2 linked regions of the Glaciimonas sp. PCH181 genome follow. The protein of the gene in region 2 interacts with the protein of the main gene of each other region in a pairwise test. Links are inferred from orthologs where the notes say so. Each region holds a gene or a part of one and is shown on either strand. Other genes may lie near its edges.

Region 1 (4,136 bases), on a different replicon or contig from region 2:
CGATGGTAGGCATCGCGTAAGCGCCGTGCCGTGCGCCCGCCAAGGCTGTCTAGCGAGGTCGGTGCGCCAGCGTAGCCGACCTCCGATTCATATTCCAGCGGCGCAACCGCGTCTTGCAAATGCTTGTTAGTGATGGCGACCATCTGCGCACATTCCGCGGTCGATACTAGCCCTGGCAACAACAAATAGCCATCGGTTTCAAATGCCGCAATCTGCGCTGCAGAAAGTGGAGTCTTACTGTTCATCACGACGTTCCTAGGTGAAAGATTAGCGCTAAAAAAAGAGAGAAAAGATGGGCCGTTCAGCCCATCTTTTTTAACCTGTTTTCTGCAATTTCTGCGGTTTATTATTCACGCTTTCGAGCAATGGCGCCAGATATTTTCCGGTCACGCTATTCGGATTTTGCGCGACATCTTCCGGCGTCCCCGTCGCAATAATCAAGCCGCCACCAGCGCCACCTTCAGGACCCAGATCAACCAGCCAGTCGGCGGTTTTAATCACATCCAGATTGTGTTCAATGATGACGACAGTGTTGCCCTGATCACGCAGCCGATGAATCACTTTCAGCAGCAAATCGATATCGTGGAAATGCAGCCCTGTAGTTGGCTCATCGAGAATATACAGCGTGCGGCCAGTGTCGCGCTTCGATAATTCCAGCGATAATTTAACCCGCTGCGCCTCGCCGCCAGACAACGTCGTCGCACTTTGGCCGAGGCGAATATAACCTAGACCAACATCCAGCAGCGTCTGCAATTTTCTTGCAATCACCGGCACCGGTTTGAAGAATTCATGCGCTTCTTCGACCGTCATTGCCAACACCTGCGTGATGTTTTTTCCCTTGTATTGGACTTCCAGTGTTTCGCGGTTATAGCGCTTGCCATGACAGACATCGCACGGCACGTACACGTCTGGCAAGAAATGCATTTCAACCTTGATCACGCCGTCGCCCTGACAGGCTTCGCAGCGTCCGCCTTTGACGTTAAACGAAAAACGTCCTGCATTGTAGCCGCGCTCTTTCGCCATCGGCACGCCCGAAAATAAATCGCGAATCGGCGTGAATAAGCCTGTGTACGTCGCCGGGTTGGAGCGCGGCGTACGGCCAATCGGTGCCTGATCAACCGAAATAACTTTATCGAAATGCTCCAGTCCGCTGATCGCATCGTGCGCCGCTGGTTCCGCTTGCGAGCCATACAAATGCCGCGATGCCGCGTGATATAACGTATCGTTAACCAGCGTTGATTTGCCCGAGCCAGAAACGCCAGTAACGCAAGTCAGCAAGCCGACTGGCAATTTCATCGTAACGTTTTTCAGGTTGTTTCCGCTAGCGCCATAGATGATGAATTGCTTGTCCGGATTAGGAGCGGTACGCTTCTTCGGAACGGCGATTTTAAGTGTACCGTTCAAGTATTTAGCGGTGAGCGATTTTTTGCTTTTGAGGATTTCTGCCAGCGTGCCTTGCGCGATAATTTCACCGCCGTGCACACCCGCGCCCAGCCCCATATCGACTACGTAATCGGCAGTACGAATCGCGTCTTCATCATGCTCAACCACCAGCACACTATTCCCGATATCGCGCAGATGACGTAGCGTTTCAATCAAGCGATCGTTGTCGCGCTGATGCAAGCCGATGGATGGCTCATCCAGCACATACATCACGCCAGTCAGACCCGAGCCGATTTGCGACGCCAGACGAATACGTTGCGCCTCGCCGCCAGATAGCGTATCGGCGCTGCGTTCCAGCGACAAATAATCCAGACCGACATTGTTCAGAAAAGTCAGGCGCGAGATAATTTCTTTGATGATGCGGTCAGCGATTTCTTTTTTCGCTCCGGTCAGTTTCAGCTTCTCAAAGAAGTGCAATGTCTCACGCAAAGGCGTTGCGGCGACCTCGTAAATAGCGCGCTCTTGCTTGCCATTGCCAACTTTGACGAAGCGCGCCTCGATGCGCAAACGGGCACCGTGGCAGGATGGACATTCTTTCTCGTTGATGAACTTCGCCAGTTCTTCTTTTACGGCCATTGAATCAGTTTCGCGATAACGGCGTTGTAGATTATTGACCACGCCTTCAAAGGTGTGATCTTTGATGACAGCCTTGCCACGCTCATTGATATACGTGAACGGAATCGTCTCGCGACCAGAGCCGTACAGCACAACTTGCTGGGCTTTTTCCGGCAGTTTTTCAAACGGCATATCGAGATCGAATTCGTAATGCGCGGCCAGATTCGACAGCATCTGAAAGTAAAACTGATTACGTCGATCCCAGCCTTTTACTGCGCCGCTAGCGAGCGACAAATTCGGGAAAGCAACGATACGTTTTGGATCGAAAAATTCGATATGGCCAAGGCCATCGCATTCAGGGCAAGCGCCCATCGGATTGTTAAACGAAAATAACCGCGGCTCCAATTCTTGCAACGAATAACCGCAAGTCGGACAGGCGAATTTATTCGAAAACATATGCTCCGTGCCGCCGTCCATTTCCAGCGCAATCGCACGACCTTCGGCCAGACGCAATGCGGTCTCGAAACTTTCCGCCAGACGTTGTTTGATATCTTCCTTGACCTTCACGCGATCAATCACAACGTCGATAGTGTGCTTTTCAGTTTTCTTCAACTTAGGCAAATCATCGACTTCATAAATGCGCCCATTCCCGGTCCCGCTTTGAATACGGAAACGGACAAAACCTTGCGCCTGCATACTTTCAAACAGATCGACGTGCTCGCCTTTTCGATTGGCCACCACCGGTGCCAGAATCATTAATTTGGTCTCATCCGGCATCGCCAATACCGCGTCCACCATTTGAGAAACAGATTGCGCAGCCAACGGTTTTTCCGGGTGATCGGGGCAATACGGCGTGCCCACACGCGCGTACAGCAAACGCAAATAATCGTGGATTTCGGTGACCGTGCCGACGGTGGAGCGCGGGTTATGCGAAGTAGCTTTTTGTTCGATAGAGATCGCCGGCGACAGACCTTCGATCAAATCGACATCCGGCTTTTCCATTAACTGCAAAAACTGGCGCGCATAGGAAGACAGCGACTCAACGTAGCGACGCTGACCTTCCGCGTACAGCGTGTCGAAAGCCAGCGAGGATTTGCCCGAGCCAGATAGCCCGGTAATCACGATCAGTTTATTACGCGGCAAATCCAGATTGATGTTTTTGAGGTTATGCGTACGTGCACCCCGGATGCGAATCTCTTCCATGAACAGCTTTCTGCGTAGATTTTCTACGGCGATGGTTTGTGTTGGAAATTGCAGCTTACTTGTCCTTTATTACCGCTCTATGCGTAATAAGGAGGCAATTTGCATTTATTAGATGTCAGTTTTCGGCATCCATGCATATCTTCAATCGGCGTTGCTTAAATACTAAGCCTGGCGATCATGCGACCGCCAAAATGGCACAACCTGACACTATATCAGGGTACGGATTTTCGAGTTTGGTCTGATTATCTGTCGCGGTCCAGATTTATGCGGAAGCGGAGAAAGCAGGGAAGACGCCGCCTTAAATGAAAAATGAGCTTAGCGGAGTTAGCTTTAGATCACATGTTGGAAAAAGGATAAAAGCGTTCACACTTTATGGGCATTCTCTACATAAAATACTCTACATAATGAGAGCGTAATTGCTTAGATATAGTTGATTTTTTTGGATCGGTTTCTGCTTAGGAGTGTTGATGGAAGCGGCGACGGCGATCGCACATAGGCAGAACTAATTTTTAGCTTGTTCGCAGCTTCTTGCATTCCGGCAAACACCGAGCGGGCGATTGTTTCAGGGAAATCTGTGGGACGCTGTGTACGTACTTTTGCGATAACATTTGGTGTGCGAGCAATCCGATCGCTAATGATGTCTTCGCCGCCGTGCGCAAGGCCATTTCTGGTTGCCGTCATATTCCAGTGTTGTCGCTGGATTTCATAAATATGACTATGCATATTTTCCTTTTTCGCCCTTAGCTAATTTTACTTTGTGGGGTGATAGAAGGGTCTTGCCTACACCTATTACCGGATAAGCTGACAAAATGTCATAGAGCGATGTCAATGCATAGGCACCCCCCTGTTTTAGATGAATGCTGAATTTTTTTGCATGGCCATCTGACAAATTTCGCTCAACCCTGATATCTATGTAGGTCATGTTCGTTTCATTC
Region 2 (7,818 bases):
GCTTTGCTGCTTTTTCAGTGAGAGTAATTGCCATAACTCGTCGTCTCTTTCCCGTTACTTTTACTCGCTACCCCAGCGGTGCAACCTGAAACATATCAAGATCGCACAGCGCCGGGACAACATCGAACTAACTTAAGCCGCTTGCTTTTGCTGGATAGTGCCGTGCTTTGCTTTGTAATCTTCAACCGCTGCCTTGATAGCATCTTCTGCCAGGATCGAGCAGTGAATTTTGACCGGCGGCAGCGCCAACTCTTCAGCGATTTGCGTGTTCTTGATCGCCATTGCCTGATCCAGCGTTTTTCCCTTGACCCATTCAGTTACCAGCGATGACGATGCAATCGCAGAACCGCAGCCATAGGTTTTAAACTTTGCATCCAAAATCACGCCATCTGCGCCGACCTTGATTTGCAATTTCATCACATCGCCACATGCTGGCGCGCCAACCATACCCGTACCGACAGTGTCATCACCTTTTTCAAAGGCGCCAACATTGCGCGGGTTTTCATAATGGTCGAGAACTTTTTCTGAATAAGACATTTTGTTACTCCTTGTTTGAGGCCTTGCGGTTATCCCGCAAGAGAAACCCTAGAATCGACTATTAGTGCGCTGCCCATTGGATCGTACTAATATCGATCCCGTCCTTATACATATCCCAAAGCGGCGACAATTCGCGTAACTTCGCCACTTTTCCTTTGATCAGATCAATTGTGAAATCAATTTCTTCTTCTGTCGTAAAGCGACCGATAGTGAAACGGATCGAGCTGTGCGCCAATTCATCGTTGCGGCCTAAAGCGCGCAATACATACGATGGCTCAAGGCTAGCGGAAGTACAGGCTGAACCGGACGACACCGCGATATCTTTGATTGCCATCACGAGCGATTCACCTTCAACGTAGTTGAAACTGACGTTCAGGTTATGCGGAACCCGGTGATCCATATCGCCGTTAACGTAAACTTCTTCCATGGTTTGCAAGCCAGTCGCCAAACGATCGCGCAATGCTCTTATACGCACGAGTTCAGTCGCCATTTCTTCTTGCGCAAGCTGAAAGGCTTCCCCCATACCCACGATCTGATGCGTCGGCAATGTACCCGAACGCAAACCACGCTCATGGCCACCACCATGCATTTGTGCTTCAAGACGGACACGCGGCTTGCGGCGAACATACAACGCACCGATGCCTTTAGGGCCGTAGGTTTTATGCGCTGTAAAAGTCATCAGATCGACTTTCCATTTTTCCAGATCAATTTCAACCTTGCCCGTTGCTTGTGCAGCGTCGCAATGAAAAATGATGCCTTTTTTGCGGCATAGTTCGCCAATTTCAGGAATTGGCTGAATGACACCAATTTCATTATTGACCAGCATTACCGATATCAAAATCGTATCTGGACGAATTGCCGCCTCTAACTGCTCAACGGTAATCAGACCATTATCTTGCGGCTGCAAATATGTTGCTTCAAAGCCTTGACGTTCAAGTTCGCGCACGGTGTCAAGCACAGCTTTGTGCTCAGTCTTCACCGTAATGATGTGCTTACCCTTGGTTTTATAGAAATTAGCCGCGCCTTTGAGCGCCAGATTATTGCCTTCGGTGGCACCGGAAGTCCAAATGATTTCACGGGAATCGGCATGCACCAATGCAGCGACTTGCTCACGCGCATCTTCGACAGCTTTTTCTGCAGTCCAACCGTACATGTGGCTGCGAGAAGCAGGATTACCGAATTGCTCACGCAAGTACGGAATCATTTTATCGGCAACACGAGGATCAATTGGCGTGGTCGCCGAATAGTCCATATAAATTGGGAAGTGCGGTGCCTTCAGTGTATCTATCAGGCTTTTTTCAAGAGGTGCGTTCATACTTTTTCAAGCTCCAATCAAGCAACAAGGTGGGAACGATGCATTACCACCACATTTTGTTCAAGGTTCTTCTGTTTCAAATGTGCATTTTGCTGATCTACTAAATCTTTCAGCGATACCGAATCCAGATATTCGACCATCTTGGCATTTAGCGTCGACCACAAATCGTGGGTCATGCAACGACTACCGCCCTCATGATCCGGGCTATGGCAATTTTCTTTGCCGCCGCATTGCGTTGCATCCAATGGCTCATCGACGGCAATAATAATGTCGGCGACAGTAACATCTTCAGGACGTCTCGCAAGGTTATAACCGCCACCCGGTCCACGTACAGACTCTACTATTTGGTGACGACGCAATTTGCCGAATAATTGCTCCAGATAGGATAACGAAATTTCTTGTCTTTCGCTGATCGCTGACAAGGTCACCGGTCCTCGACCTTGACGCAAAGCCAAGTCAATCATCGCAGTTACTGCAAATCGGCCTTTCGTAGTCAAACGCATGGAATCTCCGGTCGTAACGCTATCTGTTGTTTCTTTATTCGGAATACCTGAATAATTTTGTCTAGTATAACAAAGTTGAGTGAATCCGTCAGGTATTGCCCAGCTCGAAAAAATACACCATAAAATCAAATACTTAATGAATATTTAATGCAATAAGCATCGTGGAATAAATTCATTTTTGCCATCCTCCTGCAGCGTCAAGCGAACTTGTACGACTTAGCAGGGTCGCAATCCATGCAAAACGCCCCCGAAAGAAAAAAAGATCAGCATTTCTTAAAAACAAGCCATCAAGCAGGAGGTCGATCAAACTATAATGTTGCCCCTTCAGGTATAAATCATTTCAGAACCACAGACGCATGGCCACCCGCAAATTTAAAACCCCGCAATCCCCGACCCACAGAGCCGAGAAGAAGCGCGCAGATATCCTTAAATCGGCCGGAAAATGTTTCCGCAAGACCGGTTTCCATCAAACGTCCATGCAGGAGATCTGCACGGAAGTCGGCTTGGGACCGGGTGCCGTATATCGCTATTTCACCGGTAAAGACGCGATTATCGCCGCCATGGCCGAGGACGAACGTCGCCAGGCGCGCATGATGCTGGCTGAGTATCACGATACCGATGACCTACCCCAGGCGCTGTTCGCCATCACGCAAGCTTTTGCGCTTCGCTACGCCGCCACCAGCGACGCCGGTCTGATGACTGAAATCTACGCGGAAGGCTTGCGGAACAAAAAAGTTGGCACGATCATTAAGAAAGCGGAATCGGAATGGGTCGACGGTTTAGCAGACATGTTGCGCACAGCTCAAAAACGCAAGCAAATTGATCCAAAGCTTGATGCCCAGCAAGTAGCCCTGCTATTGACAGCCATGTGGGATGGCCTGGTTATTCGGCAGGCATACACCCAAGATCAACCACAAGCGCTGCTGGCAATGTTTGATAGCATGCTAAAAAACTGGTTGGCCCGCGATACGGTGCAGGCTAAGCCAACAAAAGCAAAACCAATACAAAAGGCAACGCCACCAACCATCAAACCGATCACTGAAAAGGCAGCAAAAAAAGCCGAGGACGACCTACGCCAATCAAATCTTTTCAAGCCCGAGAAAAAGAAAAACACAAAAAAAGTTATCGCTCCAGAAATCCCAAAGTTGACTGAAGCTGAATTAATCGCAATAGAAGAAGCAGAAATCGCCGCCGAGACTGACTTGCGTCAAATGAGCCTAATTTGAATGATTATTCAAACTCAACCTATGCCGCTGCGCTTGCGCAATAAATGCATCGGGGCGAATAAAGCCTGCATTCCGGCACTGCCGATAAAGCTGAGATTATAAGGATGCTCTGCGACCACTTTCGGGAATTGCGCCGTGGACGCCAAAGCATTTAACTGCTCGGCGATCTTGCCCCAAAGAACTAACGTAGGCAACGCAACAGAGCCTTTCTCGCCGTGCGCAATTAAGCCCAACAAGACCGCTTGCAAGAAAGGTAACCACGGCTTCGCCTCTTTTACTGGCGCTACTGTGGGACGAAATACCAGCGTTGCGTTCAGCAACAAAAACCCCTCCGCGGTAAGATTTTCCTGCAAATCAGCCAAAGTCTGAATCGTCGCGGAATCCACCTCCTGCGCACGTAACGCGACCTCCCCCATCGCATCGCCAGTGGTTTTCTCGATCGCCAACTGCCCGTCTGCGACCAATAACATTTTCATGAAATTGCGTAGCGAGGTTGCTCGATTAACCTGCTTTGAAAGCCCTGCCGCCGACCACAATCCACCTACCGCACCATCCATAAAACAAACGCCCGTCGCACTCGCCGCACGCGGATAAGGCCCCTCACCGACCAGCACATATTTCACCGCATCGATAGGCAAGGCAAAGGCAGCAAACAAACGGCCTTCCGTTGGCAAGTAGTCAGAAGCAACCAATTCCGGCAAATAAGTTTGATGCGCTACCGCCATTGCATGTAAGCCCTCCAGCAAAATTGGCTGCCAGGAAGAATGTGCGACATCTAAAGCGCGACGAATTTCAATAGGGATAAGTTTAGTGCGTAAATCAGTCATAAATTAAAACAGTAAGTTAAAAAATGAGTTATAAAAATAAATTTTAAACGCCATAAAATTCATTACTTCACCCCTATATTTGAATGATCATTCAATTAAATATTATGAACTATGGCACCACATTATCCACGCCCGGCGCGCCGAATAATTGCTGCTTCAATTGATGCATTTGATCACGCACCTGAGCCGCTTTTTCAAACTCCAGATTCTTCGCATGATCGCCCATGAGCTTCTCAAGGCGCTTAATTTCCTTGCTAACCTGCTTTTCGCTCATCGACTCATACTTCACCCGATCTTGCGCGGCATGCAACTCTTCACGCGCACCTTGGGCGCTGTACACGCCATCGATCAACTCCCTAATTTCCTTGCGGATACCAACAGGCGTAATGCCATTTAAAAGATTAAAGGCAATCTGTTTAGCGCGACGACGCTCGGTCTCATCAATTGCACGCCGCATCGAATCGGTCATGCGATCTGCGTACAAAATCGCCTTACCATTAAGGTTACGGGCGGCGCGGCCTATGGTTTGAATGAGGCTTCTTTCAGAACGCAAAAAGCCCTCTTTATCGGCATCCAAAATCGCCACCAGCGACACCTCAGGAATATCCAAGCCTTCGCGCAACAAGTTAATCCCCACCAGCACATCGAAAGTGCCGAGCCGCAGATCGCGAATAATTTCGACGCGCTCGACCGTTTCGATATCGCTATGCAGGTAGCGCACCTTAATCCCGTTATCACTCAGAAAGTCCGTCAGCTGCTCCGCCATGCGCTTAGTCAGCGTAGTAACCAATACGCGTTCATTTTTCTTGATCCGGGCATTCGCCTCAGACATCAGATCATCAACCTGACTCAATGCCGGACGCACCTCAATCAGCGGATCGACCAGACCCGTCGGGCGCACCACCTGCTCCACCACTTGATCGGCATGCTGATTTTCGTAGTCAGCCGGAGTCGCTGAAACAAAAACTGTTTGCCGCATCTTGCCCTCAAATTCGTCGAACCGCAGCGGCCGATTATCCAGCGCTGACGGTAAGCGAAAGCCGTAATCCACCAGATTGGTTTTCCGGGCGCGATCGCCGTTATACATACCATTAAGCTGGCCGATCAAAACATGCGACTCATCGAGAAACATCAATGCGTCTTTCGGCAAATAATCAACCAATGTCGGCGGCGGCTCGCCTGCTTTCGCACCACTCAAATGTCGCGAGTAGTTTTCAATACCTTTGGTAAATCCAATCTCCTGCATCATCTCCAAATCAAAGCGTGTGCGCTGTTCGATACGCTGCTCTTCGATTAACTTATTTTCTTTACGGAAAAATTCCAGCCGATCACGCAACTCGTCTTTAATAGTCTCGATAGCGCGCAGTACGGTGCCACGCGGCGTCACATAATGCGAACCGGGATAAACCGTAAAACGGGGAATTTTTTGTTTTACCCGACCCGTCAACGGATCAAATAATTGCAGACTTTCAATTTCATCATCGAAGGTTTCAATCCGCAGCGCCAACTCAGCATGTTCAGCCGGAAACACATCGATGGCATCCCCACGCACACGGAAAGTACCCCGCCCGAAATCGATTTCATTGCGGCTATATTGCATCTGAATTAAGCGCGCAATCACATCCCGCTGGCTCACTTTATCCTTGGCACGCAACGTCAAAATCATCTGGTGATATTCGTTCGGATTACCGATACCGTAAATCGCGGAGACCGTTGCCACAATCACTACATCGCGCCGTTCCATCAACGACTTGGTGCACGACAAGCGCATCTGCTCTATATGCTCATTAATCGACGAATCTTTCTCGATGAACAAGTCCCGTTGCGGTACATATGCTTCCGGCTGGTAATAATCGTAATAACTTACAAAATATTCCACCGCATTTTGTGGAAAAAATTCGCGAAATTCACTATATAACTGCGCCGCCAGCGTCTTATTTGGCGCAAATATGATTGCTGGTCGCCCCATCCGCGCGATCACATTCGCCATCGTGTAAGTCTTGCCAGAACCGGTAACGCCAAGCAAAGTCTGGTAAAACAGACCGTCTTCGATCCCCTCGGATAGCTTATCTATCGCCGCAGGCTGGTCGCCCGCCGGTAAAAAGGGCTGGAAAAGTTTATAGGGGGAATTGGGGAAAGTGACAATTTTGTCATCGTCGATCTTGCCAGCAATGTGTGATATGTCAGCCATGAGCCTCGACCTTTGGTAGAATAAGCAGCAGTAAATCCGCGCCGACTTGCGATAAATTAGTGATCCGGCACAGCATTCAACCCGACTGCAAACCTACGGTTAGCAGCCAACTTTTTATGTTATCACGATGACCGCTCCTCTTCCTGCCTCCCTTTTCACCGCCATCGAAATGGCGCCACGCGATCCAATTCTTGGCGTTACCGAAGGCTTCAATTCCGATCAAAACCCAAGCAAAACCAATCTGGGCGTTGGGGTTTATTACGACGACAATGGTAAAGTACCGCTGCTAGAATGCGTGCGTAAAGCCGAAGCACAATTGATAGAAAAGCTATCACCACGAACTTACCTGCCTATCGACGGCCTGGCGGCGTACGACAAAGCAGTGCAAGAACTCGTATTTGGTGCCGATAGCGCCGTAATTAAAGAGAAGCGCGCAATTACTGTCCAATCCATCGGCGGCACGGGCGCATTGAAACTAGGCGCTGACTTCCTGAAGCGCTTCTCCGCAGATGACACGCAAGTGTGGATCAGCGATCCAAGCTGGGAAAACCACCTTGCACTATTTGAATCGGCCGGCTTCACTGTCAACAGCTATCCGTACTACGACCCGGCAACCCGCGGCGTAAATTTCGCTGGCATGCTCGCCGCATTAAAATCCATCCGCAGCGGCTCCATCGTTTTGCTACACGCCTGCTGCCACAACCCAACTGGCGCGGATCTTACTAGCGACCAATGGACAGAAGTCATTCAAGTAGTTGTAGAACGTGGCCTGGTGCCCTTCCTCGACATGGCCTATCAAGGCTTTGGCGACAGCATTGAAGAAGATGGCGAAGTCGTCCGTCGCTTCACAGAAGCCGGTGGCCCGTTGTTTGTTTCCAACTCATTCTCCAAATCTTTCTCGCTCTACGGCGAACGCGTAGGCGCACTGAGCATCGTCGCCACCAGCACCGAAGAAGCAGGCCGCATCCTCTCACAACTCAAACGCGTCATCCGCACCAACTACTCCAACCCACCGATTCACGGCGGCCAAGTAGTCGCAACGGCACTGGCATCGCCAGAGCTGCGCACTCTGTGGGAAGAAGAGTTAGCAGGCATGCGCGTACGCATTCGCGAGATGCGTCAACTGCTAGCGAAGAAACTAAAAGAGCAAGCACCGGCGCACGATTTTGAATTCGTCACGAAACAACGCGGCATGTTTTCATACACCGGCTTGACCAAA

What was found. Proteins that work in one complex are often made in the same cells at the same time.
Region 1: the proteins of uvrB (region 2) and uvrA interact in binary tests that used the Escherichia coli proteins (3 or more experiments, as listed by UniProt). The link is inferred for Glaciimonas sp. PCH181 from one-to-one orthologs.

The regions. Positions count from the first base shown.
Region 1 is NZ_PYFP01000002.1:821,030-825,165, reverse strand. The notes cover bases 116-3,527. They hold uvrA (excinuclease ABC subunit UvrA), read right to left. Parts: upstream 3,202-3,527; coding sequence 316-3,201; downstream 116-315. Other genes in these bases: C7W93_RS16840 (phytanoyl-CoA dioxygenase family protein), read right to left, coding at 116-245. In the rest of the region: more of C7W93_RS16840, read right to left, coding at 1-115; C7W93_RS16830 (hypothetical protein), read right to left, coding at 3,622-3,924; C7W93_RS16825 (hypothetical protein), read right to left, coding at 3,917-4,123. UniProt on the Escherichia coli protein: The UvrABC repair system catalyzes the recognition and processing of DNA lesions. UvrA is an ATPase and a DNA-binding protein. A damage recognition complex composed of 2 UvrA and 2 UvrB subunits scans DNA for abnormalities.
Region 2 is NZ_PYFP01000003.1:167,985-175,802, forward strand. What follows is about bases 4,059-7,006. They hold uvrB (excinuclease ABC subunit UvrB), read right to left. Parts: upstream 6,600-7,006; coding sequence 4,518-6,599; downstream 4,059-4,517. Other genes in these bases: C7W93_RS21495 (uracil-DNA glycosylase), read right to left, coding at 4,059-4,408; C7W93_RS21505 (amino acid aminotransferase), read left to right, coding at 6,727-7,006. Outside these bases: iron-sulfur cluster assembly protein IscA, read right to left, coding at 1-34; Fe-S cluster assembly scaffold IscU, read right to left, coding at 133-537; C7W93_RS21480 (IscS subfamily cysteine desulfurase), read right to left, coding at 599-1,852; Fe-S cluster assembly transcriptional regulator IscR, read right to left, coding at 1,870-2,355; C7W93_RS21490 (TetR/AcrR family transcriptional regulator), read left to right, coding at 2,712-3,581; more of C7W93_RS21495, read right to left, coding at 3,596-4,058; more of C7W93_RS21505, read left to right, coding at 7,007-7,818. UniProt on the Escherichia coli protein: The UvrABC repair system catalyzes the recognition and processing of DNA lesions. A damage recognition complex composed of 2 UvrA and 2 UvrB subunits scans DNA for abnormalities.